Regions from separate parts of the Mesorhizobium sp. B1-1-7 genome, predicted to be linked through region 1. Evidence: riboswitches for the same ligand, from Rfam matches in the RefSeq annotation. Region 1 holds a riboswitch; the other holds the start of a gene.
The links. A riboswitch is a leader RNA that binds a small molecule or an ion and turns the genes downstream of it on or off. The one in region 1 is predicted to bind S-adenosylmethionine.
Positions count from the first base shown of each region.

Region 2: it holds a riboswitch for S-adenosylmethionine, as region 1 does, so the genes downstream of both, FJ978_RS02660 (O-succinylhomoserine sulfhydrylase) here and FJ978_RS18525 (homoserine O-acetyltransferase) in region 1, are expected to answer to the same signal.

Region 1 is NZ_VFWQ01000010.1:105,391-119,816, forward strand. Features, by position in the region: gene FJ978_RS18510 (sugar kinase) at 1-464, shown strand, start outside; gene FJ978_RS18515 (prephenate/arogenate dehydrogenase family protein) at 461-1,396, opposite strand; gene hisC (histidinol-phosphate transaminase) at 1,436-2,545, opposite strand; SAM riboswitch at 2,741-2,818, shown strand; gene FJ978_RS18525 (homoserine O-acetyltransferase) at 2,939-4,108, shown strand; gene metW (methionine biosynthesis protein MetW) at 4,281-4,895, shown strand; gene FJ978_RS18535 (DUF1330 domain-containing protein) at 4,908-5,228, opposite strand; gene FJ978_RS18540 (glycosyltransferase family 2 protein) at 5,689-6,603, shown strand; gene FJ978_RS18545 (DUF1194 domain-containing protein) at 6,633-7,436, opposite strand; gene FJ978_RS18550 (ABC transporter ATP-binding protein/permease) at 7,522-9,342, opposite strand; gene FJ978_RS18555 (methyltransferase domain-containing protein) at 9,480-10,259, opposite strand; gene gloB (hydroxyacylglutathione hydrolase) at 10,489-11,256, shown strand; gene FJ978_RS18565 (cupin domain-containing protein) at 11,270-11,710, shown strand; gene FJ978_RS18570 (lysoplasmalogenase) at 11,685-12,359, opposite strand; gene FJ978_RS18575 (EamA family transporter) at 12,356-13,333, opposite strand; gene FJ978_RS18580 (DUF3108 domain-containing protein) at 13,382-14,170, opposite strand.
Region 2 is NZ_VFWQ01000002.1:3,613-18,038, forward strand. Features, by position in the region: gene chvE (multiple monosaccharide ABC transporter substrate-binding protein) at 1-373, shown strand, start outside; gene mmsA (multiple monosaccharide ABC transporter ATP-binding protein) at 473-2,005, shown strand; gene mmsB (multiple monosaccharide ABC transporter permease) at 2,002-3,288, shown strand; gene araD1 (AraD1 family protein) at 3,581-4,573, shown strand; gene FJ978_RS02650 (ABC transporter substrate-binding protein) at 4,768-5,541, opposite strand; gene FJ978_RS02655 (2'-deoxycytidine 5'-triphosphate deaminase) at 5,639-6,733, opposite strand; SAM riboswitch at 6,822-6,899, shown strand; gene FJ978_RS02660 (O-succinylhomoserine sulfhydrylase) at 6,955-8,145, shown strand; gene FJ978_RS02665 (ceramide glucosyltransferase) at 8,182-9,333, opposite strand; gene apaG (Co2+/Mg2+ efflux protein ApaG) at 9,553-9,945, shown strand; gene FJ978_RS02675 (Hsp33 family molecular chaperone) at 9,985-11,016, opposite strand; gene argF (ornithine carbamoyltransferase) at 11,129-12,040, opposite strand; gene FJ978_RS02685 (aspartate aminotransferase family protein) at 12,059-13,258, opposite strand; gene FJ978_RS02690 (GcrA family cell cycle regulator) at 13,615-14,133, shown strand; gene FJ978_RS02695 (magnesium and cobalt transport protein CorA) at 14,226-14,426, opposite strand, start outside.

The DNA.
Region 1 (14,426 bases):
CCGGCCGTCCGGCCATCCTCGATGCCGATACAGCGCCGCTGGCGGTACTGGAGCAGTTGTTGCCGCTGGCCTCGCACATCGTCGCCTCCGAGCCGGCGGTCCGCATCATTTGCGGCCAGGCGCTGGATCTGGAGACCGCTTGCGCCGACCTTGCCTCCCGCACCGATGCCTTTGTCGCGGTGACCGCCGGTGCGTCCGGAACATGGTGGTCCGATCGTGCGAGCAGAGGCATCCGCCATGTCGAGACGCCGAGAATAAAGGCGGTCGACACGCTGGCCGCCGGCGATGTCTTTCACGGCGCCTTTGCCGTCGGGCTGGCGGAAGCCATGCCAGCCGAGCAGGCCTTGCGCTTTGCCAGTGCCGCCGCCGCGCTCAAATGCCTGCGCTTCGGCGGCAGGCTCGGCGCGCCAAACCGGGCCGAGACACTGGCGATGGTCGCCGCGACCTGGCCTGAACAGGCTTAGCTTTTTGCGGGATGCTCGACCGCCTGGCGGCCGAAATCGGGCGCGTCGATATCCTGGCCGGCCTCGATGATCGAGCGGCGCACGGCGCGCGTGCGGGTGAACAGGTCGAAGAGCTTGTCGCCGTCGCCCCAGCGGATCGCCCGCTGCAGGAACGCCAAATCTTCCGAGAACCGCGCCAGCATTTCGAGAATGGCGTCCTTGTTGTGCAGGCAGACGTCCCGCCACATGGTCGGGTCGGAGGCGGCGAGGCGCGTGAAGTCGCGAAAACCGGAGGCGGAATATTTGATTACTTCCGTCTTGGTCACCGATTCCAGATCGTCGGCGGTACCGACGATGTTGTAGGCGATGATGTGCGGCAAATGCGAGACGATGGCCAGCGTCATGTCGTGATGCTGGGGGTCCATCGTGTCGATGTTGGCGCCGCAGCGGCGCCAGAATTCCGATAGCTTCTCCATTGCGTCCGGATCGGTATCCGGCAGCGGCGTGAAGATGCACCAGCGATTGTCGAACAGGTCGGCAAACCCGGCGTCCGGCCCCGATTTTTCGGTACCGGCCAGCGGGTGTCCGGGAATGAAGTGGACGCCATCAGGCACATGCGGCTGCATCTGCGCGATGACAGAGGCCTTGGTCGAGCCGACATCGGTGAGGATCGCCCCCTTCTTCAGCGCCGGCGCGATTTCCTGCGCCACCGTGCCGGACGAGCCGACTGGCACCGAAACGATGACCAGGTCGGCATCACGCACCGCTTCCTTCGCATCCGTGGTGTAGGAGGAGCCGAGCCCAAGCTCTTCAGCTCGCGCCAGCGTCGCGGCGCTGCGGGTCGAGATGGCGACATGGCTGGCAAGACCCTCGCGGCGAATGACACGGGCCAGCGACGAGCCGATCAGGCCGATGCCGACCAGCGCGATCTTTTCAAACATCGGTGATGTCATGGTGTTTCCAGCTCTGGGCGTTCCAGCTTTTCAGGCGTTCTAGCTTTTCAGGAATGTCGTAAGCGCGGCGACAACGCCGCGATTGGCCTCTTCGGTGCCGACGGTCATGCGCAGCGCGTTGGGAAAGCCGTAGCCGGAAACGCGCCGCAAAATATAGCCGCGCGCCGTCAGGTAGTCGTCGGCCGCCGCCGCGGAATGCTTCTGGTCGTCGGGAAAATGGATGAGGATGAAATTGCCGACGCTGGGCGTCACCCGCAGCCCAAGTCCGGTCATCTCCTGGCTCAGCCAGGCGAGCCAGGTCTCGTTATGCGCCACGCTGCGCTCGACATGGGCACGGTCTCGGATCGCCGCGATGCCGGCCTCGATCGCAGTCGCATTGACGTTGAAAGGGCCGCGCACGCGGTTGATCGCATCGACGATGTGCATCGGCCCGTACATCCAGCCGAGCCGCGCCCCGCCGAGGCCGATCTTGGAGAAGGTGCGCGTCATCACCACGTTCTCGGTGCTGCCGACCAGCTCGATGCCCGCCTCGTAGTCGTTGCGCCGGACATATTCGGCATAGGCCGCGTCGAGCACCAGAAGCACATTGCGCGGCAGGCCGGCATGCAGCCGGCGCACCTCCTGGAACGGCACATAGGTGCCGGTCGGATTGTTCGGATTGGCGAGGAACACGATCTTCGTGCGCGGCGTAATTGCGGCCAGTATCGCATCGATGTCGGCGCGCTCGTCGGTCTCCTTGACCGCGATCGGCACGGCACCTGCCGACTGGATGTAGATTTTGTAGACCATGAAGGCGTGTTCGGTGAACAGGGCCTCATCGCCCGGCGCGAGGTAGGTCTGCGCCAGCAGGCCAAGGATCTCGTCGGAACCGTTGGAGCAGATGATGTTCTGCGGGTTGAGGCCATGCACCTCGGCGATCGCCTCGCGCAGCCGCCTCGCCGTGCCATCGGGGTAGACGTCGAGCTTTCCCGCAACCTCCCGCGCGGCCTCGATCGCCTTCGGCGACGGACCGAGCGGGTTCTCGTTCGACGACAGCTTGTAGACCTTGGCGACCCCGGCCGGCGCCGTGCTCTTGCCGGGCACGTAGGCGTCTATGTCCATAATGCCCGCGCGCGGCGTTGGACGTGCCCGATCCGGTGTCTGGTTCATTTTTTGCAAAATCCGTCGAAACCGCCTCCACCCGGAAGCCGCTGCGGAAATACAAGCCATGGCCCGCAATGTCGAGAGGCGCCATTGGTGCCGGCGGCCGGTCCAGCAACCGGCTCAACTGCCGGCCCAGTGACCGGCCCAGGACCGGCCCGGGATCGGCATTGACGGCGAGCCAGGCGAGTTCTAGAAGGACAGCGACAGTTCCGTGGTGATTTGGCCGGTCGGCTTGCAGCCACGTTAAACAATTCGCTAAAGGGCCGTTTGCGTGACGTAACCGGCTTTGCGAAGGCAATGCCGGTTTTTTGTTGTCCGCGGCCGGCCGGACGAACGCATCGGCGGCGCGGAGATCGGCAGCGATTTCCGCGAAAAGCACGGTGCAACAAGAGAGAATTGATGGCCGCTCTGCGCGCAGGAAAGACCAACAACGAGTTCGACAATCCGTCGAGCCCGCTGTTGCGTTTCGGGTCCGACAAGCCGCTCAAGCTCGACGCCGGCACGCTGCTGTCGCCGTTCCAGATCGCTTACCAGACCTATGGCACGCTGAATGATGCCCGCTCCAACGCCATCCTCGTCTGCCATGCGCTGACCGGCGACCAGCATGTCGCCAGCACCAATCCGGTGACCGGCAAGCCGGGCTGGTGGGAAGTCCTGATCGGCCCGGGCCGGATCATCGACACCAACCGTTTCTTCGTCATCTGCTCCAACGTCATCGGCGGCTGCCTAGGTTCGACCGGCCCGGCATCGACCAACCCAGCCACCGGCAAGCCCTACGGGCTCGATCTGCCCATCATCACCATCCGCGACATGGTGCGCGCGCAGCAGATGCTGATCGACCATTTCGGCATCGAGAAGCTATTCTGCGTGCTCGGCGGCTCGATGGGCGGCATGCAGGTGCTGGAATGGGCATCGAGCTATCCCGAGCGCGTCTTCTCGGCGCTGCCGATCGCCACTGGCGCGCGCCATTCCTCGCAGAACATCGCCTTCCACGAGGTCGGCCGGCAAGCCGTCATGGCCGACCCGGACTGGCATGGCGGCAAATATTTCGAGCACGGCAAGCGTCCGGAAAAGGGCCTGGCGGTGGCGCGCATGGCCGCCCACATCACCTATCTGTCGGAAGCCGCCCTGCACCGGAAATTCGGCCGCAACCTACAGGATCGCGAAGCACTGACCTTTGGCTTCGACGCAGACTTCCAGATCGAGAGCTATCTGCGACACCAGGGCATGACCTTCGTCGACCGCTTCGACGCCAATTCCTATCTCTACATGACGCGGTCGATGGACTATTTCGACCTCGCCGCCGACCATGGCGGCCGGTTGGCGGACGCCTTTGCCGGCACCAAGACCCGGTTCTGCCTGGTGTCCTTCACCAGCGACTGGCTGTTTCCGACCGAAGAAAGCCGCTCGATCGTGCATGCGCTCAACGCCGCCGGCGCCTCGGTATCCTTCGTCGAGATCGAGACCGATCGCGGCCACGACGCCTTCCTGCTCGACGAACCGGAACTGTTCGCCGCCATCAACGGCTTCATCGGCTCGGCGGCAAGGGCGAGAGGGCTCAGCGCATGACCCCGAAAAGTTGCAGACTTTCCGGATCGAGATCATGTGCCAGGCGTCAGCGCATGACCCCGAAAAGTTGCAGACTTTTCGGATCGGGATCATGTGCCAGGCGTCAGCGCATGACCCCGAACAGTTGTAGACTGTTCGGATCGGGGTCATGCGCCAGGCAAGGGGCGACATCATGAGCGTCAACGGCAACCAGCGCGTCGACCTCGAGGTCGTCGCCAACCTGATCCCGCCGCAGTCGCGGGTGCTCGACGTCGGTTCGGGCGACGGTTCGCTGCTCGAACTGCTGCAGGACACCAAGCAGGTCGACGGCCGCGGTCTTGAACTGTCGCAGCGTGGCGTCAACGAATGCGTGGCGCGCGGCCTCTCGGTCATCCAGGGCGATGCCGACAAGGATCTCGAATTCTATCCCGACAAGGGTTTTGACTTCGTCGTCCTGTCGCAGACCTTGCAGGCCACCCGCAACCCGAAGCTGGTGCTCGACGAATTGCTCCGGATCGGCAACCGGGCGATCGTGTCCTTCCCCAATTTCGGCCACTGGCGTGTGCGGCTATCGCTGTTCGTCAAGGGCCGCATGCCGGTGACCTCGGACCTGCCCTATTCCTGGTACGACACGCCCAACATCCACTTCTGCACCATCCGCGACTTCGTCAATCTGTGCGAAGAGCTCGGCGCGACGGTGGAAAAGGCAACCGCGCTCGATGCCAACGGTCAGAAGATCGGCCTGTCGATGCCGTGGTGGTTCTGGAACTTCTTCGGCCAGCAGGCGGTGTTCCTGCTGAAACGATAAGGCACCACGCATCTAGTCCAGGACGTCGGTGGCCTTGTGCGGATGTTCGACACCGTCGACGAAGACGACGTCGGATTGCGAATTGTCGGTCCGCAGGGCGAGGATCGCCTGATAGGCCGGCGAATTGTACCAGCCGCGCACATGCTCCCTGTCGGGGAATTCGATGACGATGAGGTGACCCTGCCAGTCGTTCTCTATCACCTCGACATCGCCGCCATGGACCAGGAATCGGCCACCGAAGGGCTCCAGCGTGGCATCGATCTTGTGCAGATATTCGACAATCTGCGGACCCATTGTGGCTTGGCGCATATGAGCAACGGCGTAGGCGGTCATGATCTTACTCCCTTCGGATCGAAGCCGATCAGCAGGCCTCGCTAGAGCATGATGCCGAAAAGTGTGAAGCGGCCTTCGGATCATGCTCCGTCTCTAGGACAATCTGCCCAAGCTCCCGCGGCGATGCGATTACGTCTGACGTAAAGGAATGCATGCAATTCCGCTCCGGGTTTGGCCATCTTCGCAAGATTGATTCCCGGGAAGACTGATTCGCGGAAGACTGATTCACGGGAAGACTGGGGGCGACGGTGTTGCATTTGAACCGCGCGCCGCACCAATTCGTCGTCTCGCGCGCGATTGTACCGTTGCACGACGCGTGACAGGGGCCGCTGTTTTTTATAGCTTCACGCCGAACACGACCGAGGAGTCACGGAGGGGGAAGCCCGATCCATTCGACCATCCTGAAGATCGAAAGACCGGACAGGAAGCGCACATTTGCGCTGGAAGCGGCTGACGCGCCATGACCGCGAAAACGGAGCGCTCTCCCCTCATCACGGTCATCACGCCGACCCACAATCGACGCGACAAAGTGTTGCGCGCCGTCGAAAGCGTGCTTTCCCAGAGCATGCCTAGGCTTGAGCATATCGTCGTCGACGACGGCTCCACCGATGGTACGGAGGCGGCGCTGGCCCGTATTCGCGATCCTCGGCTGATCTATGTCGGCGCGAAATGGCGGGGCGCCAACGCCGCCAGGAATGCTGGCATCGAGCGGGCGCGGGCGCCGGTGGTGACCTTCCTTGATTCGGACGACGTCTACTTGCCGCATCGGGTCGAACGGACCTTGAAATGGTTTGATGACAATCCGGCGCTTCAGGTGCTGCTCTCTTCATACGTTTCCCTGAAGGGAAACCGAGCCACCAACAGCGTCAACCGGACTGCTTTTCTGAGCCCATCAATGCTGGAGCGAGCGGTGGTGGCACAGACGGCCTTCGTCGCCGGCTCTGCGATAACGGCCCGTCGCGACGCCTTGCTGGCGATCGGCGGCTACGACAGCGACATCACCCGGATGCAGGATCGGGAATTGTTGCTGCGCCTGGCAAGACGCTTCGGCGCGCAATTGTCCAAGGATATCGACTGGACGAAACATAGTTCGCAGAATTCGATTTCTGGCCGCAGGGCGGGTTACGTCGAAGCCTATGCGGACCTGATGGGCAAACACCCGCATATCGCCCGCTGCTACCCTCACGTCCCGCCGTTCATGATCACGCGGCAGATCATCGCCGATCTTCTCAAAGGTCGGATACCTGAGGCCTTCGCAGGCTACATGGCTAACCGCTCGTCGGAAGCGCTTGGCTATTCATTGCCGGAACTGATCAATGGCTACGTCCATGGCCGGCGTTGGCGTCGCGATCTCTACGATGAAGTTCGCGACTAATTTGCTGCGGCGCCGGCGCGGCCGACGATCTACCGGTCGAGTTCCGGGAAATACGGATCAGACAGGAACCGCCTGTCCCGCTCGCCTTGCAGGCAGTCGATCGGTGCATCCGTCTCGATGGGGGTGACCTTGGCCTTGTCCTGAATGCCGCTCACTTCGAGGATCAGCTTGCGCCGGATCGCCGTCGAGAACTCCGCGGACGCATAAATCGGCAGCACGAAGGAACCAGGCCCGCCGGTCACGCACTGCGCATAATACCGGTCGAGATGGCTGAAGGTCGGCGACGGCTTGATCAGGATCGGCAGACCGTTGATGATTATGCCTTTGGCAACGGCCGCATCGCGCGTGGCGGTGACCGGCGGCCCGATATTGTTGGGACCGTCGCCCGATATGTCGATGACGCTGCGTTCGCCGGCGAAATCCGTCCTGTCGAACAGCCCGGCTCCGAAGGCAAGCGCGGTCGAAATCGAGGTGCCGCGAAAACTCCGGAACGGGCGCGCCGCGACCTTGTCGGCAAAGCGGTTGGCGCTCTCGGCGCCGTCGATGACCTGCCAGCCGATGACCGCGTCATCGCGCACCGTGCCGGCCCATTCGAAATAGGCAATCGCGATACGGCCTGTATTGCCGGAACGGACAGCCTGGATGAAGTCGGGATGCCGCAGCGCTTCGACATAGCCGGCGCGTTGCAGGGCGAACTCCGTCTCATCCATCGACAAGGAGATGTCGACCGCCAGCACCAGCTCGACGTCGACGGCCGATGCCTCCGGTGGCGAGCCGACGGGAGTTGCCTGGGCGCAGGCAAGGCAAGCAAGCAGGCGCAGTGCATCAAGCATGGCCAATGCCAGGTTGTTTCTGCAGGAAATCTTCCATTGCGATCACGGCAAAATAAGGTTTTGCGCTCGCAACCGGAGAAAACGCCTATTTTTTGCGATGAGCCGCTACCGGCGGCGGTTCGATCGCGCCGGCCCTGACATGGACAGGCTTCAGCGCCGGCGCGTCGGGATCCTTGACGATCGTCAAGCCGCGCGGAAAGAATTGGTTGTTGTGCTGGCCGCGCCCGATGTTGATGATCGCGGCTCCCTTCAGGTGCTTTTCCAGCATTGCCAGCACCCGCCGCAGCGACGGACCGTCGAATGCGTCCATCGCTTCGTCGATGATCACCCATTTCGGCTGCCGCAAGGCGAGCCTGGCGACGCCCAGCAAGCGCTGTTCGTCATCGCCCAGCTCATGGTCCCAGCGCCCGACACGGTCGAGCGACCCCGACAGCCGTTCAAGACCGACCTCGGCCAATACAGCCGAAATCTCGGCATCACTCGCCGGCGCATGCCCGTTCGCGTGGTTGAGCACCTCGCGCAACGTGCCGGCCGGCAAGTACGGGACACGCGGCACGAAGATGAGGGTTTCTCCAGCCGGCAGGCCGATCTTTCCGCTGCCCCAGGGCCAAAGCCCGGCAATGGCGCGGAAGAACAGCGTCTTGCCGGCACCTGGTTCGCCGGTGATCATGACGCGCTCGCCGGGGCGGATTTCGACATGCTGGTCGGAGAGTTTGGTGCAGCCTTCCGGCGAGGCCACTTGGAGCTTCTCGAACGTCAGGCTGCCATTGGCATTTTGATCGAAGGCGATACGCTTTTCGGTGTCGTGCAGCACATCGGTTTCATAGAGCGCGATGCGGAAGTCGGCGACGCGCATCAGCGTGGCGCGCCAGTCGGCGATGCTGCCGATGTTGTTGATGAACCATCGCAACGAAGAATGGACCTGGTTGAAGGCACCGACCGCCATCATCAGCCCGCCAAAGCTGATATCGCCCGAGAAATAGACCGGTGAGGCAACCAGGATCGGCGCCACCACCGTGATCCAGCCATAGGTGTCGGTCACCCAGGACAGGTTGATCTGGGCGGTATAGATGCGCCGCATGGCGCCCAGCACCGTGCCGAGGTCGAGTTCGAGCCGTCGCCTGGCATCGGCTTCGCCATGGTAAAGCGCGATGGCATCGACATTCTCGTTGACGCGCACCATCGAGGACCGCAGCTCCGCCTCTCGTGTGTAGCGGTCGCTGTTGAGGCGGATCAGCGGCCGTCCGACCAGCCAGCTCAGCCAGGAAGCGGTGCCGGCATAGAGGAAGGCCGCCCAGACCATGTAGCCCGGTATGGCCAGCGACCAGCCGTTGACGTGAAAGACGAAGCCCGACGACAATTGCCACAGCACACCGACGAAGGACACCAGCAGGATCAGCGACTGTAAGAGACCGACGCCGAGATCGGTCGACAGGTCCGAGAGATGCGCGGCATCCTGCTGCATGCGCTGGTCGGGATTGACGCCGATGGCGCCGGCATTGGCGAGCCTGAAGGCGCGCGCCGGCCGCATCCACTGGTCGATCAGGTCCAGCGTCAGCGCCTCGCGCAGCTTCAGCCGGATCATCTGGTTGAGCCAGGTCTGGCCGATATTGAGCACCAGCAGTCCGCCGGCGATCATCGCAAAGACGACGAGCTGATGCACGAAGGCGGCCATGTCGCGGCGCGCGAGCGCGTCGTAGAAGGGCTGGTTCCAGCGGTTGAGCAGGACCTGGCCGATCGACGTCGCGATGATGACGGCCATGATGCCGACAGACGTCCACAGCAACCATTTGCGAACCGGCGACCCCACCAGCGCCAGTCTGATCGTCGCCACCTGGTCGCGCAGGCTGCTGGCTTCGACGGCAACGAGCTGGACCGTGGCGCCCTTTTCCGGTTGATCAGCCATATCGGAGGTTCCTAACGTTCAGAAGCGGTGCTGAAACCGGATGAAGAGAACAAGCGGCATTCGCATATCAATCTGGCTGCGAATTCACCACGACAGATAGGTTGGGAAATGCCGCACGATGCAAATTTCCGCCGTGATCACGAAGGTTTCACCTGAGAGGGCGATGCAGTGGCCTCGGCCCGGCGGCCGAGCCGTGTCGCGCCATGCGGCGACAGCACCGGCACGAAGACGCGGCGAGACGCGCGCTGCGCCACCGGCACGCCTTGATAGAGCCGTTTCTGCGCCTCGACGACGATGACGCCGGAAAAGATCGGCCATAGCCGCCGGCCGGCGCGCTCCAGCACATTGTGGAAGCGCATCATGAAGCGCCGCCGTGACGGCGGGAAGAACAGCGCATCCGACCAGGCCGCCGGCGTGAAATTCGCCTCGCGCAACAGTTCCGTGAGCTGCCCGCGCGAGAACGGCCGTCCATTGCCGAACGGCGTATGCTCGAAACGCGCCCAGACACCGCGCCGGTTCGGCACGACGATGACGACGCGCCCCGCGGGCGACAGCACCCGCCAGATCTCGTTCAGCGTCTCGCGCGGATTCTCGACATGTTCGAGCGAATGGACGAGCAGCATGCGGTCGATGCAGGAATCGACCAGCGGCAGTTCCTCGTCGAAAACCAGGGCCGTCGCCGTCGGCCCTGTCGTCGGCCAGACGACGGCGCCCTGCGTCGCCGGCATGAAGGCAAAGACCCGCTCGGCATCGGAGCCGAACCGCTCCAGCCAGGGCAATGTGTAGCCGAGGCCGACCAGCCGCTCATTCGGGACAGTGGCCCATATCGACGACAGCGCCATGGTGATCGAGTGCTCGGCGAACCGGCCGAGCGTTGTCGAATAGAAGGAGCGAAGATCGACGATGTCGGAATGCATGTCAGGGATGTAGCCGTGATATCGGCCGGATTCAACAAAGGCCCGAGGCGACCGCCACATCCCTGGAGTGACACTTGTCATCTCCGGGAGTGATACCCGTCATCTCCGGGAGTGACACTTGTCATCTCCGGGAGTGACAGTTGTCATCCCCGGGAGTGACAGTTGTCATCCCCGGGATGACATCCGCACGCTGGCGCCCTATGTCTGCGGCGACAGATGGAGAGATGCAATGCCGGTCGAAATCGAACAGTTCATGTGCCGCAGCGACAATTTCGGCGTGCTGGTGCATGACCCCGAAAGCGGCCAGACCGCGATCATCGATGCGCCCGAGGAAGCGCCGATCCTGGCCGCGGTCAAGCGCACCGGCTGGACGCCGACGATGATCCTGACCACGCACCACCACATGGATCACGTCGAGGCCAATCTGGCGTTGAAGGAACGCTTCAAGCTGCGCATCGTCGGCCCGGAAGCGGAAAAGGCCAAGATCCCCGGCATCGACGAAACCGTCGAAGAGGGCTCGGTCCTGCATCTCGGCGAGGAACGCATCGAGGTGATCGCGACCCCCGGCCACACCGCCGGCCATGTCTCCTATCACCTGCCGGCATCGAAAGTTGCGTTCACCGCCGACACCCTGTTCGCTCTGGGCTGCGGTCGGCTGTTCGAGTGCAAGCCGCCGGTGATGTATGGCTCGCTGAAGAAGCTTGCGGCACTTCCCGCCGCCACGGTCATCTACTGCGGCCACGAATACACCCTCGCCAACGCGCGTTTCGCGCTGACCGTCGACCCGACCAACTCGGCATTGAGGGAGCGCGCCGCCAGGATCGAGGCACTGCGGGCCGACAACAAGCCGACCCTGCCGACGACGATCGGCGAGGAACTGTCGACCAATCCCTTCCTGCGCTGGCACGATCCGGCAATCCGCAAGCATCTGGGCATGGAAAAGGCCGGGGATGCCGAGGTGTTCGCCGAGATCCGCAAGCGCAAGGACAACTTCTGAGCGCCGCGCTAGCATGACCAGCTCCGCGGAAATCATCGCAACGCTCGGCCTGAAACCGCATCCGGAAGGCGGCTGGTACGCCGAGACCTTTCGCGACGACGCCGGCGGCGCGCGCGGCCATTCGACCGCCATATATTTCCTGCTGGAACAGCACCAGGTCTCGGCTTGGCACCGGGTCAAGGACGCCGCCGAGGTCTGGCATTTTTATGCCGGCGCGCCGCTGGCATTGTCGATGTGGGAAGAAGGCAGTGCCGTCGTCGAGCAGGTGCTCGGCATCGAACTCACGGCGGGTGAACGGCCGCAGATCGTCGTGCCGGCGGGCTGCTGGCAATCGGCGCGCAGCCTGGGCGAATGGACGCTGGTCGGCTGCACCGTGGCGCCAGGGTTCGATTTCGCCGCCTTCGAACTGGCCGCGCCGGGCTGGCAGCCTATCCCAGCAGGAAGCCCAACGTGATCGCGAGCTGGGCGGCGTAGTACAGCACCCACACCGCCAAGCGCATCCAGGCGCGATGCGGCGAGATGGCGGCGACCAGGAATTTCTCGGTGGCGAGCAAAGCATCCGATGCCATGAACAGCACGGCGCCGCCGATTACCCAGGCGCTGCTCGTCGTCAGCGCCGACAGGCCCATCGCCAGGATCGCCACGACATAGATAACGATCGGAATGCGCAGGCCTGGGCCGACCCGGCGCCATAACGCCGCCAGCATGACGATCACGAATACCGCCATCGCCAGCGCGATCGCGCCGCGCCAGGATTCGGCGCCGAGAACGCCCAATCCGTCGCCACTGCGCAAGAACAACGCGACATAGACGATGTGGGCGATGAGAAAGCTCGCCAGCCCGCCCAGAAACGCCTTCTCGCCGTCGCGCGACAGGAAGGCGTCGCCGACGGCGCTCAGCGCAAGGGCAGCTGCCAGCAGCAGCGGGCCGCCTTGCAGCGCCGAAAGCACGGCGAGCATTGCCACGGCGAGCGTCTTTGCCGCCGAGCGGGCGAGCGACGGTGGCATGCCGAGCGTGAAGGCGTAGATGACCGCCGCCACCAGCGAAAAGATCAGCGTCGCATTGGCATTGGCGTCGATGCCGCCGGCAAACGGCATCGTCATGCCCGGGCTCCGGTTTCGGATGCCCCGGCTCCGGTTTCGGACGCCCCGGCTCCGGTTTCGGATGCCCGGGCTCCGGTTTCGGATGCCTCGGCCTCGCTTTGGGCTGCTGCCGGCTTGCGCAGGAACAGCGATTTTGCCGCCAAGGCAGCGCCGCCGGTGATGAGCACGCAAGCGGCCAGGATGCGCAGCGACGGTTCGGCGACACCCGCCGCGACCAGCACCAGCGTCGACAGTAGCGGCGCCGCATAGCTCGCGGCGCCCAGCACCTGGATGTTGCCGCGCTTGACGCCGATGTCCCAGGCGTAGAAGGCCGCGCCCACCGGCATCAAGCCAAGGCCGAGCACGGCGAGCCACTGGCCGGCACCGTCAGGCAGCACCGTTTGTTCCAGCAGCAGATGGCAGGCAAACGACAGCAACGCCGTCGCCGCGCAGAACCAGGTGACGATCGAGGTCGGCACCGACGGAAAACGCCGCGACAGAAGCGAATAGGACGACCACAAGACGGCGCAGACGGCGGCCATGGCATAGCCGAAGACGTAGCGCGCGTCGAAGGCCAGCCCGCCGCCCTTGGTGACGATCAGCACCGTGCCGGCAAGGCCAAGCAGCGCGCCGACGACATGGTTCCACGCCAGTTTTTCGCCCGGCATCAGCGCCGAACCGAGCACGATCAGCAGCGGCCAGAGATAGGCGATCAGGCTCGCCTCGACGGCAGGCGCGTTACGCAGCGCGGTGAAGTAGAAGAAATGGTAGCCGAACAGGCCGGCAATGCCGATCAGCCAGACCTGCGGCGGTATTTTCTGGCTTTTATCCGCGGCCGGCATGAAAAGGCGCGCGACAAGCCCGACCCCGGTGCCGATCGAGAAAGTGATCGCCGACAACAGGAACGGCGGCACCTTGCCGGACGCGTCGGTGAGCAACGCTAAAAGCGCCCACATGGCGACCGCCGAAAAGCCGATCAGTGTTGCGCGCGCCATTCCGTCTCCAGTGGCGCGCCCCATTCTGTCGCCAGTGGCGGGCCTGGTCTATTGCACTGCCTCGAAACGCCCGGCGCTGATGGTCAAGGTGCCGATCTGCGTGCCGACCGTGGCATGGATCGGCGCATATACTCCGGTTTGGCCGAGCGGCGCAAACGTCACCATCATGCGGCTTTTGTTCTTGAGATAGTTGAGCGCCTTGCGGCCCTTGCGATAGCCCGCCACGGGCTCGAAGCCCATCCGGCAAGTGACGGTGTCGCCCTTGTAGCCCGGCACCGAGATCATGCCTTTCGAATCGTAGGTCAGCGTCAGATCGGCGCGCATCTCGCCATCGTAGAACTTGACCTTGCGGCCGCAGACCTGGTCGAGGCTGTCGGCATGGATGACGGTCGCCGCCATCGGATCGAGCACCCCTGCCAGGTCGCCGGCGCCGATCGGCACCCAGGCCTTCGGGTCGCGCTTGCCCGGCGCCGGGACGACCTGCGTCGAGGTCACCGTGCCATTGGCGAAGCGGATGTCGATCGCCGACGCCTTCTTGCCCGAGGTATAGTCGGCGCGGAACGCCTGCGGCACCATCTTCTGGCCCGAAATCGTGCCCTTGGACGAGATCGTGCCGCGCGTATCGTCGAACAGTTTGGCCAGGCCAGCGGCCGAAACGCTACCTTCGATCGCGTAGGCGCCATTCTCGTAGTGGCTCGCGAAGGTCGATCTCGCGATCGAGAGACCAAGGAACGACACGGTATATTCGCCCTTGAAGGACTGCGGCGAGGCCGCCGATGCGGCGGAGGGCACGGCGATGGCAAGCACGGCAACAAATGCGTGAGACGAACGAGGCATGGCGGGATCGGATCCTTGATTTTCGGCCGGAGGCGGGCAACTCCGGTCTGGCATGTCCCTATGAGACCGCTTATAGGGTGAATTCCGGCCTTAATATGAAATGCCGGGCGCTTCCGTGGGGAAGCCGGAGCTTGACGCCCCGGTGAAATGCAACTATGGAACGCCAACTTTTTCCATAAGGCCGCCTGACCAGAACCGCGCGCCACCCGGCGTGGGCACAAAGGTTTGGCAGGTCCCGAGAGAACTGAAGGTTAGA
Region 2 (14,426 bases), on a different contig from region 1:
CGTTCTGTCGCCCTATGACGGCCTGTCGCGCGGCATCACCGCCTCGCTGCGCGCCGTTGGTTACGGCACGGACGCACAGCCTTGGCCGATCGTGACCGGTCAGGACGCCGAGACCGCTTCGGTCAAGCTGATCATCACGGGCGAGCAGTACTCGACCGTGTTCAAGGACACCCGCGATCTGGCCAAGGCCACTGTCGGTCTGGTCGACAAGGTGCTCTCGGGCGGCAAGCCTGACGGCCTCGACACCAAGACCTACAACAACGACGTCAAGGTCGTTCCCTCGATCCTGTTGACGCCGCACGAAGTCGACAAGTCGAACTACCAGAAGCTGGTCGTCGACTCCGGCTACATCAAGGCCGAAGACCTGAAGTAATTTCGGTTGCAAAGCCAGGGGTCCTGCGCAACGCAGGGCCCCTTTTCGTTCACCAGCGACCCCGGTATTGTTGCGGACCTCGCAGGAGAATTATTGCCCATGACCTCGACGATTTTGGAGATGCGCGACATCACCAAGACGTTCCCCGGCGTGAAGGCGCTGTCGAACGTCAACCTCAGCGTCGAGGAAGGCGAGATCCACGCCGTGGTCGGAGAGAACGGCGCCGGCAAGTCGACGCTGATGAAAGTCCTGTCGGGCGTCTATCCGGCAGGCACCTATGACGGCCAGATCATCTTTCAGGGCCAGGAATGCCAGTTCAAAGGCATCCATGACAGCGAACACAAGGGCATCGTCATCATCCACCAGGAGCTTGCGCTGGTACCGATGCTGTCGATCACCGAAAATATCTTCCTCGGCAACGAACACGCCCGCCACGGCGTCATCGACTGGGATGCCAACGAGGCGCGCACCGCCGCCCTGTTGAAGAAGGTGGGCCTCAAGGAGGATCCCAAGACACTGATCACCAATATCGGCGTCGGCAAGCAGCAGTTGGTCGAAATTGCCAAGGCGCTGAGCAAGGACGTCAAGCTTTTGATCCTCGACGAGCCGACCGCGTCGCTCAGCGAAAAAGACAGCCAGGCGCTGCTCGACCTTCTGCTCGAATTCAAGCGGCAAGGCATGACCTCGATCCTGATCTCGCACAAGCTCAACGAGATCAACCGGGTCGCCGACAAGGTGACGGTCATCCGTGACGGACGCACCATCGAGACGCTGGCCAAGAAAGATATCAGCGAAGATCGTATCATCACCTCGATGGTCGGCCGTTCGCTCGATGACCGCTATCCGCCGCGCGAGCCCAAGATCGGCGAAGTCGTGTTCGAGGTGAAGAACTGGTCGGTCTATCACCCGCTCCATGCCGAACGGCAGGTGATCAAGGGCATCGACATCAATGTGCGCAAGGGCGAGGTGGTCGGCATTGCCGGGCTGATGGGCGCCGGGCGCACCGAATTCGCCATGAGCCTTTTCGGCCGCTCCTATGGCCGCCGCATCACCGGCGAGGTGCTGCTCAAGGGCAAGCCGGTCGATGTCTCCTCGGTAAGCAAGGCGGTCCAACACGGCATTGCCTACGTCACCGAGGACCGCAAGACATACGGTCTCAACCTCATCGACCATATCAAGCACAACATAACGCTTGCCAATCTCGGCGGCGTGTCGCGCCACAGCGTCATTGACGACATGCGCGAGCTCGCCGTTGCCAACGACTATCGCAAGAAGACCAATATCCGTGCGTCCAGTGTCTATCAGTTGACCGGCAACCTTTCCGGTGGCAACCAGCAGAAGGTGGTGCTGTCGAAATGGCTGTTCGCCGACCCTGACGTGCTGATCCTCGACGAACCGACGCGCGGCATCGACGTCGGTGCCAAATACGAAATCTACACGATCATCGCGCGGCTTGCCTCGGAAGGTAAGGCGATCGTGGTCATCTCGTCGGAAATGCCGGAATTGCTCGGGATTACCGACCGCATCTACGTCATGAACGAAGGACGCATCGTGGGCGAAATGCCCGCGGCGGACGCGAGCCAGGAAAAAATAATGCGCGCCATCGTCCGGGGAGAAGGAAAAGCAGCATGAGCACCGATAGCGCCCCCGCCCCACAGGGCAACATCGCCGAAGAACAGCGTCCACGCATCGCCGTGTCGGCGCTGGCGACGAACTTACGCGAATACGGCCTGATTATCGCGCTGATCGTCATCATGCTGTTCTTCCAGTTCACCACCTCGGGAACGCTGTTCAAGCCGGTCAACCTCAGCAACCTGGTGCAGCAGAACTCGTTCATCATCGTGATGGCGCTTGGCATGCTGCTGGTCATCGTATCGGGCTATATCGACCTCAGCGTCGGGTCGGTCGCCGGTTTCATCGGCGCGCTGGCGGCAAACATGATGGTTATCTGGCAGCTCGGACCGCTCAGCAATCCGCTGGTGGTTTCGATCATCTGCCTGATCGTGGGCGGCCTGATCGGCGCGGCGCAAGGCTATTGGATCGCCTATCACCGGATACCGAGCTTCATCGTCACGCTGGCCGGCATGCTGATCTTCCGCGGCATCTGCCAGGCGCTGCTGGGTGGCGGCTCCTCGGTGGGACCACTGCCGGGCGACTTCAAAATGCTCAGCTCCGGCTTCATCCCGGACGTGATCGGTCCGCTGACGCTTGTCCCGCCGGTAGTGAACGCGGCCGGCAAGACCATCCTGGGCAGCGGCGTGACCCTGCACATGACGACGGTCGTGCTCGGCCTGATCGCCGTGCTGGCCTATGCCTATTTCGGGGTGAGGACGCGGCGCAAGCGCGAACGCCACGGCTACGAGGCCGAGCCCTTCCCGCTGTTCGTCATCAAGACGCTGGTCGCCAGCGCGCTGGCGCTGTTCCTGGTCTATGAGTTCGCCAGCTACCGGGGCCTGCCGGTGGTGCTGCTCGTCATGGGCGTGCTGATCACGCTGTTCGTCTTCGTCACCAAGCGCATGACCATCGGCCGCCGCATCTACGCGATGGGCGGCAATCCCAAGGCGGCGCAGCTGTCGGGCATCAACACCGAGCGGCTGACTTTGCTGGTGTTCATCAATATGGGCGTGCTGTCGGCGCTCGGCGGCCTGATCATCGCGGCACGCCTCGGCCAGGCCGTGCCGGCGGCAGGCCTGGGCAGCGAGCTCGACGTCATCGCCGCCGTCTTCATCGGCGGCGCCTCGGCGATGGGCGGCGTCGGCCAGGTCATCGGCGCCGTGGTCGGCGGCTTCATCATGGGCGTGATGAACAACGGCATGTCGATCATGGGCGTCAATGTTGACTGGCAGCAGGTGGTCAAAGGCCTGGTGCTGCTCGGCGCCGTGATCTTCGACGTCTACAACAAGAACAAGGCCTGACACGAGCAATTCCAGGAAAGGCGCGTCGCGGTTTTCCCACAGGAATTGCGTAGGAACAAAAATACTGGGAGCGGGTCGAACCGCTCCAGCAAGGGCAACGAGGAAGGCATACGGGTCACATCGCGGCGCTGCCGGCAACCCGCCGGCATGAAGAAGTTCCCTCCAGGAACCAGGCCCCGCGAGCGCAATCCGAACGGAGAATTTCACCCGTGGCACGGACGACGTTCCGGCCGCGCTTGGGAAGGTTTGCCGCACCGGCAGCCATGCCAAGACACATGAGAGAGGATTGATCATGCTGATCTCGCAGATTCTCGACGACGCCGAGACCATTCGTGTCGTTGCCCGCAGCGGCGGCAAGACCCGGATCATCAACGGGGCGCGCAGCGTCTATTCGCTGGCGATGGAGGCTGCCCGCACCGGCGTCGGCCTCGTCGCGCTGATCGAGCGCAAGGGACTTGGCGAGACGGTCGATATCGACGCCGCCTACAAGAAGGGGCGGCTCCTGTCGCCGATCAATCACCCCGATCCGGCGCACCTGCATCTGACCGGCACCGGGCTGACCCATCTCGGTTCGGCCGCGACGCGCGATTCCATGCACAAGAAGCTCAGCACCGACGGTGAGGAGCAGCTCACCGATTCCATGAAGATGTTCCGCATGGGCCTGGAAGGCGGCAAGCCCGCGAAAGGCCAGACCGGCGTGCAGCCGGAATGGTTCTACAAGGGCAACGGCACGATGGCCGTGGCGCCGGGTGCCGCGCTGCTGTCACCGGCCTTCGCCAAGGACGCCGGCGAGGAACCCGAGGTGGCAGGCATCTATGTCATCGGCGACGATGGTGCCCCGTTCCGCGTCGGCTTCACGCTGTCGAACGAGTTTTCCGACCACGTGACCGAGCGCGTCAACTATCTCTTCCTCGCCCATTCCAAGCTGCGCAACGCCTCCTTCGGACCCGAGATCCTGATCGGAGACCTGCCATCGGACATCCGCGGCACGTCACGTATCGTACGCGACGGCAAGACGCTGTGGGAAAAGCCGTTCCTGTCGGGCGAAGCGAACATGTCGCATACCATCGGCAATCTCGAACATCACCACTTCAAATACTCGGCCTTCCGTCAGCCGGGCGACGTGCATGTGCACATGTTCGGCACGGCGACGCTGTCCTTCGCCGACGGCATCAAGACCGAGGCCGGCGACGTGTTCGAGATCGAGGCCGGGGATTTCGGCCTGCCGCTGCGCAACCCGCTCGAGATTGAGCAGCCGGTGAAGGTGGCGGTCAAGGCTTTGTGATGGAGTGATCTTCCCCCTTGTGGGGGAGATGGCCGGCAGGCCAGAGGGGGCGCTGTCCCGCCAGCGTCTCAATCGAAACAATTCTGCCTTCAGGCTATTCCCGGCATTTTGAAGAAAGGCCGCGATCCTTCGCGCCCCCCTCTGCCCTGCCGGGCATCTCCCCCACGAGGGGGGAGATTGGCAGCCTCAATCCCTCAATAGATATCAAAGTCGAAATATTTGGCCTGGATCTTCTTGTAGGTGCCGTCGGCGACGATGGCGTCGATGGCCGCGTTGAGCTTGTCGCGCAGTGCGGTGTCGTCGAGGCGCACGGCGATGCCGGCTTGCGTCTCCGTACCCGTGACGTCTCCAATCATCTTGCAGCAGCCGTCGCTCGCCTTCTTCATCCAGTCCATCAGCACAAACTTGTCCGAGATCACAGCGTCAAGCCGGCCGTTCTGCAGGTCGGTGATCGCTTCCTCCTGGGTCGGGTAGAGTTTTGCCTCCGCGCCTGCCTTGCCATAGACGTCCTGGTCATAGGTGGCCTGCGTGGTCGCAGCCTGGGCGCCGACCGTCTTGCCGGCAAGTGCCGCCGGTTCGGTGGAGGCGATGTCGCTGTCCTTCAAGGCGACCAGGGCGAGCGGCGTCGTATAATATTTGTTGGTGAAGGCGACCTGCTTCTTGCGCTCTTCGGTGATGCTCATCGAGGCGATGATGGCGTCGAACTTCTTGGCCTGCAGGGCGGGGATGATGCCATCCCAGTCCTGGGTGACGATTTCGCACTCGACCTTCATCTGCGCGCACAGCGCATTGGCGATGTCGATGTCGAAGCCGACAACCTTGCCGTCAGAGGTGATGGTGTTGAACGGCGGATAGGCGCCCTCGGTGCCGATTTTCAATTTCTCGGCAGCCTGCGCCGACAGAGAGCCCGCCGCCATCGCCAACATGACAGCGCCTGCCGCCGATAGGATCCATTTTGAAATCTGCATTTTTGTTCCCCTTGAGCGCCGCATCCCGGCAACCGACAAGCCAGCCAAGCATGATGTGCCAGCGCAGGCAAGTATTTTGCCTGGCGGTAGTCAGAGCTCAGCCCGCAGGGCGGAAATGCTTGGACAGCTTCAGGCCCTGCGCCTGGTAGTTGGAGCCGAGATCGATGCCGTAGAGCGCCTGCGGCCGCTTCAGCATGTGCTCGTAGACCAGCCGGCCGACGATCTGGCCATGGTCGAGGATGAACGGCACTTCGTGGCTGCGCACTTCGAGCACCGCCCGGCTGCCGGTGCCGCCGGACGCCGAATGGCCGAAGCCCGGATCGAAGAAGCCAGCATAGTGAACACGGAATTCACCGACGAGCGGATCGAAGGGCGTCATCTCGGCTGCATAGAGGGGCGGCACATGCACCGCTTCCTGGCTGACGAGGATGTAGAATTCGTCGGGATCGAGCACCAGTTCGCCGGCGCCGCTCTTGTGGATCGGCTCCCAGAAGTCGACGACATCCTGCGCGGCGCGCTTGTCGACGTCGACCAGACCGGTGTGATGCTTGCCGCGATAGCCGACCAGGCCATCCTTGTCGCCGTTGAGGTCGATCGACAGTGCGATGCCGCCGCCGGAAATGTTCGGTGGTTCGGTGGCGACCAGCATCTCGGCACGGTGCAGCTCATGCAATTCGGCTTCCGAGAGCAGCGCATTGCCGGTGCGGAAGCGGATCTGCGACAGGCGCGAGCCGGTGCGCGCGACGATCGGGAAGGTGCGCGGGCTGACTTCCAGATAGAGCGGACCGTTGTAGCCGGCGGCGATTTTGTCGAACTCGTGGCCACGGTCGGTCATCACACGTGTAAAGATATCGAGCCGGCCGGTCGAGCTCTTCGGGTTGGCCGAGGCCGAAATGTCCGCCGGCAGCGCCAGGCTTTCGAGCAGCGGCACGATATAGACGCAGCCGGTTTCCAGCACAGCGCCTTCGGCAAGATTGATCTCGTGCAGCTTCAGGCGATCGAGCTTTTCCGAAACCGTGTGGTTGGGGCCGGGCAGGAAGGAAGCCCGCACCCGCCAGGCCTTGTCGCCGAGCCTGAGATCGAGGCTCGCCGGCTGGATTTGGTCGGCATCGAGCGAGCGCGGCGACTTCAGCGCGCCGGACTGGAACAGCGCCGCAATGTCCTGATCGGGAAGAATGCCTGTCTGCCGCAAGGCTGCGCTCCTGGCCGACGATTTTCTTGTCGCACAAACCTCTTAATGAAGCCGGCAATTGACGCAAGCGTGGGACGGGTCTAAAGGGTCGTTATCCCGTGGTGATTTGGCCGGTCGGCTTGCAGCCACGTTAAACAAGTCGCTAAAGGACCGTTGGCCGCAAGGCCGTATGGACCGGTTGCGACTTTCGCGGCCGGTTTTTTTGTGTCTGGAACAAAGCAATGAGCAACAAGAAGCGCGACTGGAAGCCACAGACAGCCCTCGTTCATGGCGGAACCCTGCGTTCCCAATTCGGCGAGACGTCGGAAGCAATGTACCTCACCCAAGGCTATGTCTACGAGACGGCGCAGGCGGCGGAGGCCCGTTTCAAGGGCGAGGAACCAGGCTTCATCTATTCGCGCTACGCCAATCCGACCGTCGACATGTTCGAAAAGCGCATGTGCGCGCTGGAAGGCGCCGAGGATGCGCGCGCCACGGCGTCGGGCATGGCGGCGGTGACGGCGGCGCTCTTGTGCAGCGTCAAGGCCGGCGACCATATCGTGGCGGCGCGCGCGCTGTTCGGCTCCTGCCGCTGGGTGGTCGAGACGCTGGCGCCGCGATACGGCATCGAAGCGACGCTGGTCGACGGCACCGATATCGCCGACTGGGAAAAGGCGGTGAGGCCCAACACCAAGCTGTTCTTCCTGGAAAGCCCGACCAACCCGACGCTGGAAGTGGTCGACATATCAGCCGTCGCGGCGCTTGCCAATTCGATCGGTGCGCGGCTTGTCGTCGACAATGTCTTCGCCACGCCGCTGCAGCAGAAGCCGCTGCAGCTCGGCGCCCACATCGTCGTCTATTCGGCCACCAAGCACATCGACGGCCAGGGGCGCTGCCTGGGCGGCGTGATCCTGTCGGACAAGAAGTGGATCGACGAGAACCTGCATGACTATTTCCGCCACACCGGCCCCAGCCTGTCGCCGTTCAATGCCTGGACGCTGCTGAAGGGACTGGAGACGCTGCCGGTGCGCGTGCGCCAGCAGACGGAAAGTGCCGGCAGGATCGCCGATTTCCTCGCCGAGCAGCCGCAGATCGCCCGCGTCATCTATCCCGGCCGTGCCGACCACCCGCAGGCTGATATCGTCAAGAAGCAGATGTCGGGCGGCTCGACGCTGATCTGCCTCGACGTCAAGGGTGGCAAGCAGGCGGCCTTCGCCTTGCAGAACGCGCTCGACATCGTGCTGATCTCGAACAATCTCGGCGATGCCAAGAGCCTGATCACCCATCCGGCGACGACGACGCATAAGAATTTGAGCGACGAGGCCCGCGCCGAACTCGGCATCGGGCCAGGTACGCTCAGGCTGTCGGTCGGCCTGGAGGATACCGACGACCTTCTGAAAGACATCGCGCAGGCGTTGAGGGCAGCCAAATAGGGAAGACAGTCCGGTAGGTCCGTCGAGCAGGCGCGATCAGGCGCTCGACGGCGTCTCTTCCAGTTCGGCCGCCTTGGTGCGGATGGTCATCGCATTGCCGCGCCAGTCGACGGCGCCGCCGAGCCAGCCACGCGTCCACATCGCCGGCAGGAGCAGGTCGCGCACCATGATCGCCGCGACCATGCGCGGCGACAGGTACCAGCCCTTGGACCAGGCCAGGGCGCACTCCGGAAGATAGAAGGCCGCCAACACGGCAAGCGCGGTCGCCCAGAGGCTGAAGCCGGCGCTCGCCGCCGCGACCAGCGCAAGCGCCAGCGGCACCACAGCGCCAGTCAGGACTTCGGGCGCGAAGAACAGCGGGAAGGTGACACGGCGCAGGCGCGCCCAGCGGGCCTGGCGCGACCAGATCTCGCCAAGCGTGCGCCGGCCAAGCGGCTGCTCGAAGGGCGAAGCGACGAGATTGACGCGCAGGCCAAGGCCGTTCACCAGCTTGGTCGCGGCGGCGTCCTCGGCGATCTCGGCCGCCAGCGCGCGAATGCCGCCATTGGCGTCCAGCATCGGCTTATTCCACAGCATGCTCTTGCCCTGGGCGAAGCCGAGGCCGAGCGCCTCGCCGGCATATTGCCAGCGGGCCTGCAGCGTGTTGAGGAAGGCGCATTCGACATCGGCCCAAAAACCGTCGGGACGCGAGCCGATCGGCGTCGAGCAGACAAGACCGGTATCCGCCCGCCACGCCGCCATCAAATGCTGGATGTAGTCCCTGGGCATCAGCACGTTGGAGTCTGCAAGAACGACCCAGTTGTGGCGCGCCGCTTCCCAGCCTTTGACGCAGTTGTTGAGTTTGGGATTGGCGCTGACGCGGTCGTCGCCGATCAAAAGCCGGGCCGGCACTTTGGGAAACCGGGCAATCGCCCTGTTTATCAGTTTGACGACCGGATCGTCGGCATGGGCGACGCAGAAGATCAGCTCGTAGCGCGGCCAGTCGAGCGAGAAGGCGCGTTCCAGTGTCTCGTGCGTGAACGGCTCGACACCACGCGATGGCACGACAATCGACACCGGCTGCGATTTGCCGCCCGGCGGGGCGATCATGGTTCGCCGCTTCAGCTGCGATGCGGCAAGCGAAATGCTGGCGGCGTTTGAGAGGATGAGAGCAGTCGAAAGCGAGGCGGCTATGAGAGCGAGTTCCATCGAGATCTGGTCACTCCAGAAAAGACGGCCGGCTTTATGGCCGTTTTCAACAGTTCGACAGAGCGTCGAGTCGCCCGCTTGGCGCACACCACCATTGTCCTGTGTCACTTAAATGACATTCTTTGCCGGCACCTGCGTTTCAAGACCAGGCGCGACAAGACGCGCATGTTGACCTGCTCGCCGGGAGCGCCGAAATTACCGGATCTTTTGGAGCCGCTCATGTATAGCGCCGTCACGCGCAACATCGAAGTGCAGGTCAGGCCGTTCTATCTCGAGGACCGCTCGGATCCTTCGGAGAACCGCTATGTCTGGGGCTATCAGATAACGATCGACAACCAGTCGGACGAGTTCGTGCAGCTTGTGTCGCGTTATTGGCACATCACCGACGGCACCGGCCGGGTCGAGGAAGTGAGTGGGCCGGGCGTCGTCGGCGACCAGCCCGAACTCAATCCCGGCGACAGCTATCAGTATACGTCCGGCTGCCCGCTCTCGACGCCATCAGGGATCATGGTCGGCCGCTACACGATGCGCAACAAGCGCGGCGAGACCTTCGACATCGCCATCCCGGCATTTTCGCTCGACCTGCCGGGGACCAGGCGGACGGTGAATTAGCGTCTTTCTCCCCGTCCTGCGGGGAGAAAGACGCTTCCTTCATTGCGCCGCGAATTCCGCCGGGTCGAAGTCATATTGCTTCGAGCAGAACTCGCAGGCGACGTGGATGCCGCCATCCTCGGTGCTGTCCTTGATCTCCTGCGCGGAAAAACCCTCGAGGATGCCGCGGATCTTGTCGCGCGAGCATGAGCACTGGTCGGCGACGGGAACGCCGCCGAAGACGCGCACGCCATGCTCATGGAACAGGCGATAGAGCAGCCGTTCGGCGCCGATCGTCGGATCGATGAGTTCGGTCGGCTCGATGGTGCCGAGCAGCGCCAGCAATTCCTGCCAGGAATTGTCGGCCGGATCATGGATCTCCTCGCGCGGATCGCCATCGCCGCCGGGCAGGTCCGGAACGCGCATGCGCTCGGGCGATTGCGGCAGGAATTGCGCCAGGATGCCGCCGGCACGCCACTGCTCGCGCGCGCCGCCAGGGCCGGGCGTCAACAGCTTGGCCACCGACAGCCTGATATCGGTCGGGATCTGTTCCGACTGGCGGAAATAGGTGCGCGCGGCGTCTTCCAGCGTTTCGCCGTCGAGCTGAACGATGCCCTGGTAGCGCTGCGTGTGGGCGCCCTGGTCGATGGTCAGCGCCAGAACGCCGCTGCCGAGCAGCGTCTGCTGCGATGTCTCGCCGGCCGCGACCAAAGCCTCGAGCCGATCGGCGTCGAAGCGCGCATAGGCACGCAGCGCCGAGGGCGTGGAGAAGTCCGCCACCAGCATGTCGACCGGCCCATCGGTGCGGGTCTGCAGGATGAACTTGCCCTCGAACTTGAGCGAAGTGCCGAGCAGCACCGTCAGCACACAGGCTTCCGCCAGCAGGCGCGCGACCGGCTCGGGATAATCGTGGCGGCTCAGGATGGCGTCGAGCATCGGCCCGAGCTGGACCGTGCGGCCACGCACGTCGAGCGGGCCGACCTCGAAGGGCACGACGTGATCGTCGCCGGCGTAGCCGAACTCGCCGAGTTTGGGGTGGTGTTCAGTCACTTGATACGTTTCCAACATGACAAAGCTCCGGGGCAAGGCCATGCCGTCCTCTCGGGAGCATGCGTCCAAACGCGCTTGATTTGCGTGATGCGGCGCAGATAGGCATCGCGCCCCCGCAGATCAAGCGCCCAGACACTTCAAGCACCGAGACACTTCAAGCGCCAAGACACCAGGCAAGCACGGCCTTCTGGGCGTGGAGCCTGTTCTCGGCCTCGTCGAAGACCACCGAATGCGGGCCGTCGATGACTTCGTCGGTCACTTCCTCGCCGCGATGAGCAGGCAGGCAGTGCATGAACAATGCGTCGGGATTCGCCCTGGCCATCAGCTTGGCATTGACCTGATAGGGCGAGAACACGTTGTGGCCACGGGCGCGATGCTCCTGCCCCATCGACACCCAGCAATCGGTGACGATGCAGTCGGCCTGGTCGACGGCCTCCTCGGGCGAGCGGGTGAAGTGCAGCTTGCCGCCATTCGCCTGCGACCAGTCGATATGCTTCTGCGCCGGCTCGCTGCCTTCGGGCACGGCGACGTTAAGGTTGAAGCGGAACCGCGCCGACGCCTCGAGCAGCGAATGCAGCACATTGTTGCCGTCGCCGGTCCAGGCAATGGTCTTGCCGGCAACCGGACCGCGATGCTCCTCGAAGGTCATGATGTCGGCCATCAGCTGGCAGGGATGGGTATCGTCGGTCAGCCCGTTGATGACCGGAATGGTGGCGTTCTCGGTCAGCTCCAGCAGCCGTTCGTGCGAGGTGGTGCGGATCATGATGGCGTCGACATAACGCGACAGCACCTTGGCGGTGTCGGCGATGGTCTCGGAGCGGCCGAGCTGCATCTCGGTGCCGGTCAGCATGATGGTCTCGCCGCCAAGCTGGCGCATGCCGACGTCGAAGGACACCCGCGTGCGCGTCGACGGCTTGTCAAAGATCATGGCCAGCACCTTGCCTTCGAGCGGCTTCGAGCGCTCGCCGGCCTTGAGGCGCTCCTTGCGCGCCACCGCATCGGTCAGCATGAAGCGCAAATCGCCTTCGGAAACGGCGGAAAGATCGGTGAAGTGGCGAAGTGACATCGGCAACGGTTCCGGGATTTACTTCGCGGCGGCGGAGGCGATCGCCTCCACCAGGCCCTTGGCGCCGGCGCGGATGCGATCGAGCGCATCGTGGATCTCGCTATCGGTGACTGTGAGCGGCGGCAGCAGGCGGATGACGTTGTCGCCGGCCGGAACCGCCAGCAGGTGCTGGTCGCGCAAGGCCATGTTCACCTTGGCATTGGGCATGGCGCATTTGAGGCCGAGCATCAGCCCGGTGCCCCTGATGTCCTCGATGACCTCGGGAAATTCGTCGGCAACGGCGGCAAGTCCCTGCTTTATCAGCAGCGCCTTGCGCTGGACGTCCTCGAGGAAGCCCTCTTCGAGCACAACATCGAGTACGGCGTTGCCGACCGCCATGGCCAGCGGGTTGCCGCCGAAGGTGGTGCCGTGCACACCGGCGGTCATGCCGACGGCCGCTTCGTCGGTGGCAAGGCAGGCGCCCATCGGGAAGCCGCCGCCAATGCCCTTGGCAATGGCCATGATGTCGGGCGTGACGCCTGACCATTCATGCGCGAACAGCTTGCCGGTGCGGCCGATGCCGCACTGGACCTCGTCATAGATCAGCAGCAGGTCGTGCTGGTCGCAAAGCTGGCGCAGCCGCTTCAGCGATTGCGCAGGCACCGGGCGGATGCCGCCCTCGCCCTGCACCGGCTCGATCAGGATCGCGGCGGTCTCCGGGGTGATCGCCTTTTCGGCGGCATCGATGTCGTCGAAGCCGACCTGGTCGAAGCCTTCGACCTTGGGTCCGAACCCCTCGAGGTATTTGTACTGGCCACCGGCCGCGATGGTCGCCAGCGTGCGGCCGTGGAAAGCACCCTCGAAGGTGATGGTGCGGAAGCGCTCGGGATGGCCCTTGACAAAGTGGTAGCGCCGCGCCGTCTTGATCGCGCATTCCAGCGCCTCGGCGCCGGAGTTGGTGAAGAACACCTTGTCGGCGAAGGTGGCATCGGCCAGCCGCTCGCCAAGCCGGCTCTGCCCGGGAATCTCGTAAAGATTGGAAACGTGCCAGAGCTTGGCTGCCTGCTCGGTGAGGGCCGCGACCAGGTGCGGATGGCCGTGGCCAAGCGAATTGACTGCGATGCCGCCGGCGAAATCGAGATATCGCTCTCCCTTGTCGGTAACCAGCCAGGAGCCTTCCCCATGGTCGAAAGCCAGGGGTGCGCGAGAAAAGGTCTCGAAAAGCGCCGAACCGCTCATTATATGCTTCTCCGGTGCCGGAAAATCAAAAAAGCCGCCAAAGCGGCGGCCTTTGCGGCTTATCGTGTTTTTCGGCCATGAAGTCAACGAAAACGTCGCGTAGTGGCACGCGGCAAGCCCCCTGACAGGACGCCGGCTCATAAGAGAGCGGCAAGTTGGGGAAAACCGAAAAAACCGATTCGTGTTGCACTTGGGACTCTTGTCACCGAGTCAGCGCATAGAGTAGTTGTAGTCGAGAAATAACTAGATTTCGTGCGGCGGACCTAATCACCAGATATATGTGGTGTCTGCCCCAGCAGTGGTGCTGGGTCGGGAGTGGATTCTGATTGCCGCACGGTTAGCAGGAGCGCGGTCTCATGAACTGGACTGACGAGCGGGTCGAACTTCTCAGAAAACTGTGGTCGGAGGGTCTGAGCGCAAGCCAGATTGCTGCGCAGCTCGGAGGGGTCAGCCGCAATGCGGTCATCGGCAAGGTGCACCGGCTGAAACTGTCGGGCCGCGGGCGCGCAACTGCGGCGCCGGCACGCCAGAAGAAGACGGCGCAGGGATCGACCGTTCAGAAATCGGTGGCGCGGGCCGCAAGCGCATCACGTCACGTCACGACATCGATCGGCGCCACGGCCTTGCAGACCCAGTTCGACGCCGAACCGGTGGCGCGGCACTACATCCGGCCGGTCGAGAACGTCGTGGTACCGATCTCACGGCATCTGCAGCTCGTCGAGCTGACCGAGCGCACCTGCAAGTGGCCGAACGGCGATCCGCTTTCGGAAGACTTCAATTTCTGCGGCAACGAAGCCGCCGAAACCGGCCCTTACTGCAAATACCACGCCCGCGTCGCGTTCCAGCCGGCGGCGGAGCGGAGGCGCAATCGCTGAATAGCGAATAGCGAATAGCGGCGAACTAGGCTTTAGCGAAGAGGCAAGTCTGTTGTCCCTATTCGCTACTCGCTATTCCCTATTCGCTCTCTTCACAGCCACCCGTTCTTGCGAAACCGCCAGTACAGGACCGCGCAGATCAGCGCGATGGTGGCCAGTACCATCGGATAGCCATATTCCATCCTCAGTTCCGGCATGTCGGTGAAGTTCATGCCGTAGATGCCGGCGAAGGCGGTCGGCACGGCCAGGATGGCCGCCCATGAGGCGAGTTTCTTCGAGATCGCCGTTTCCTG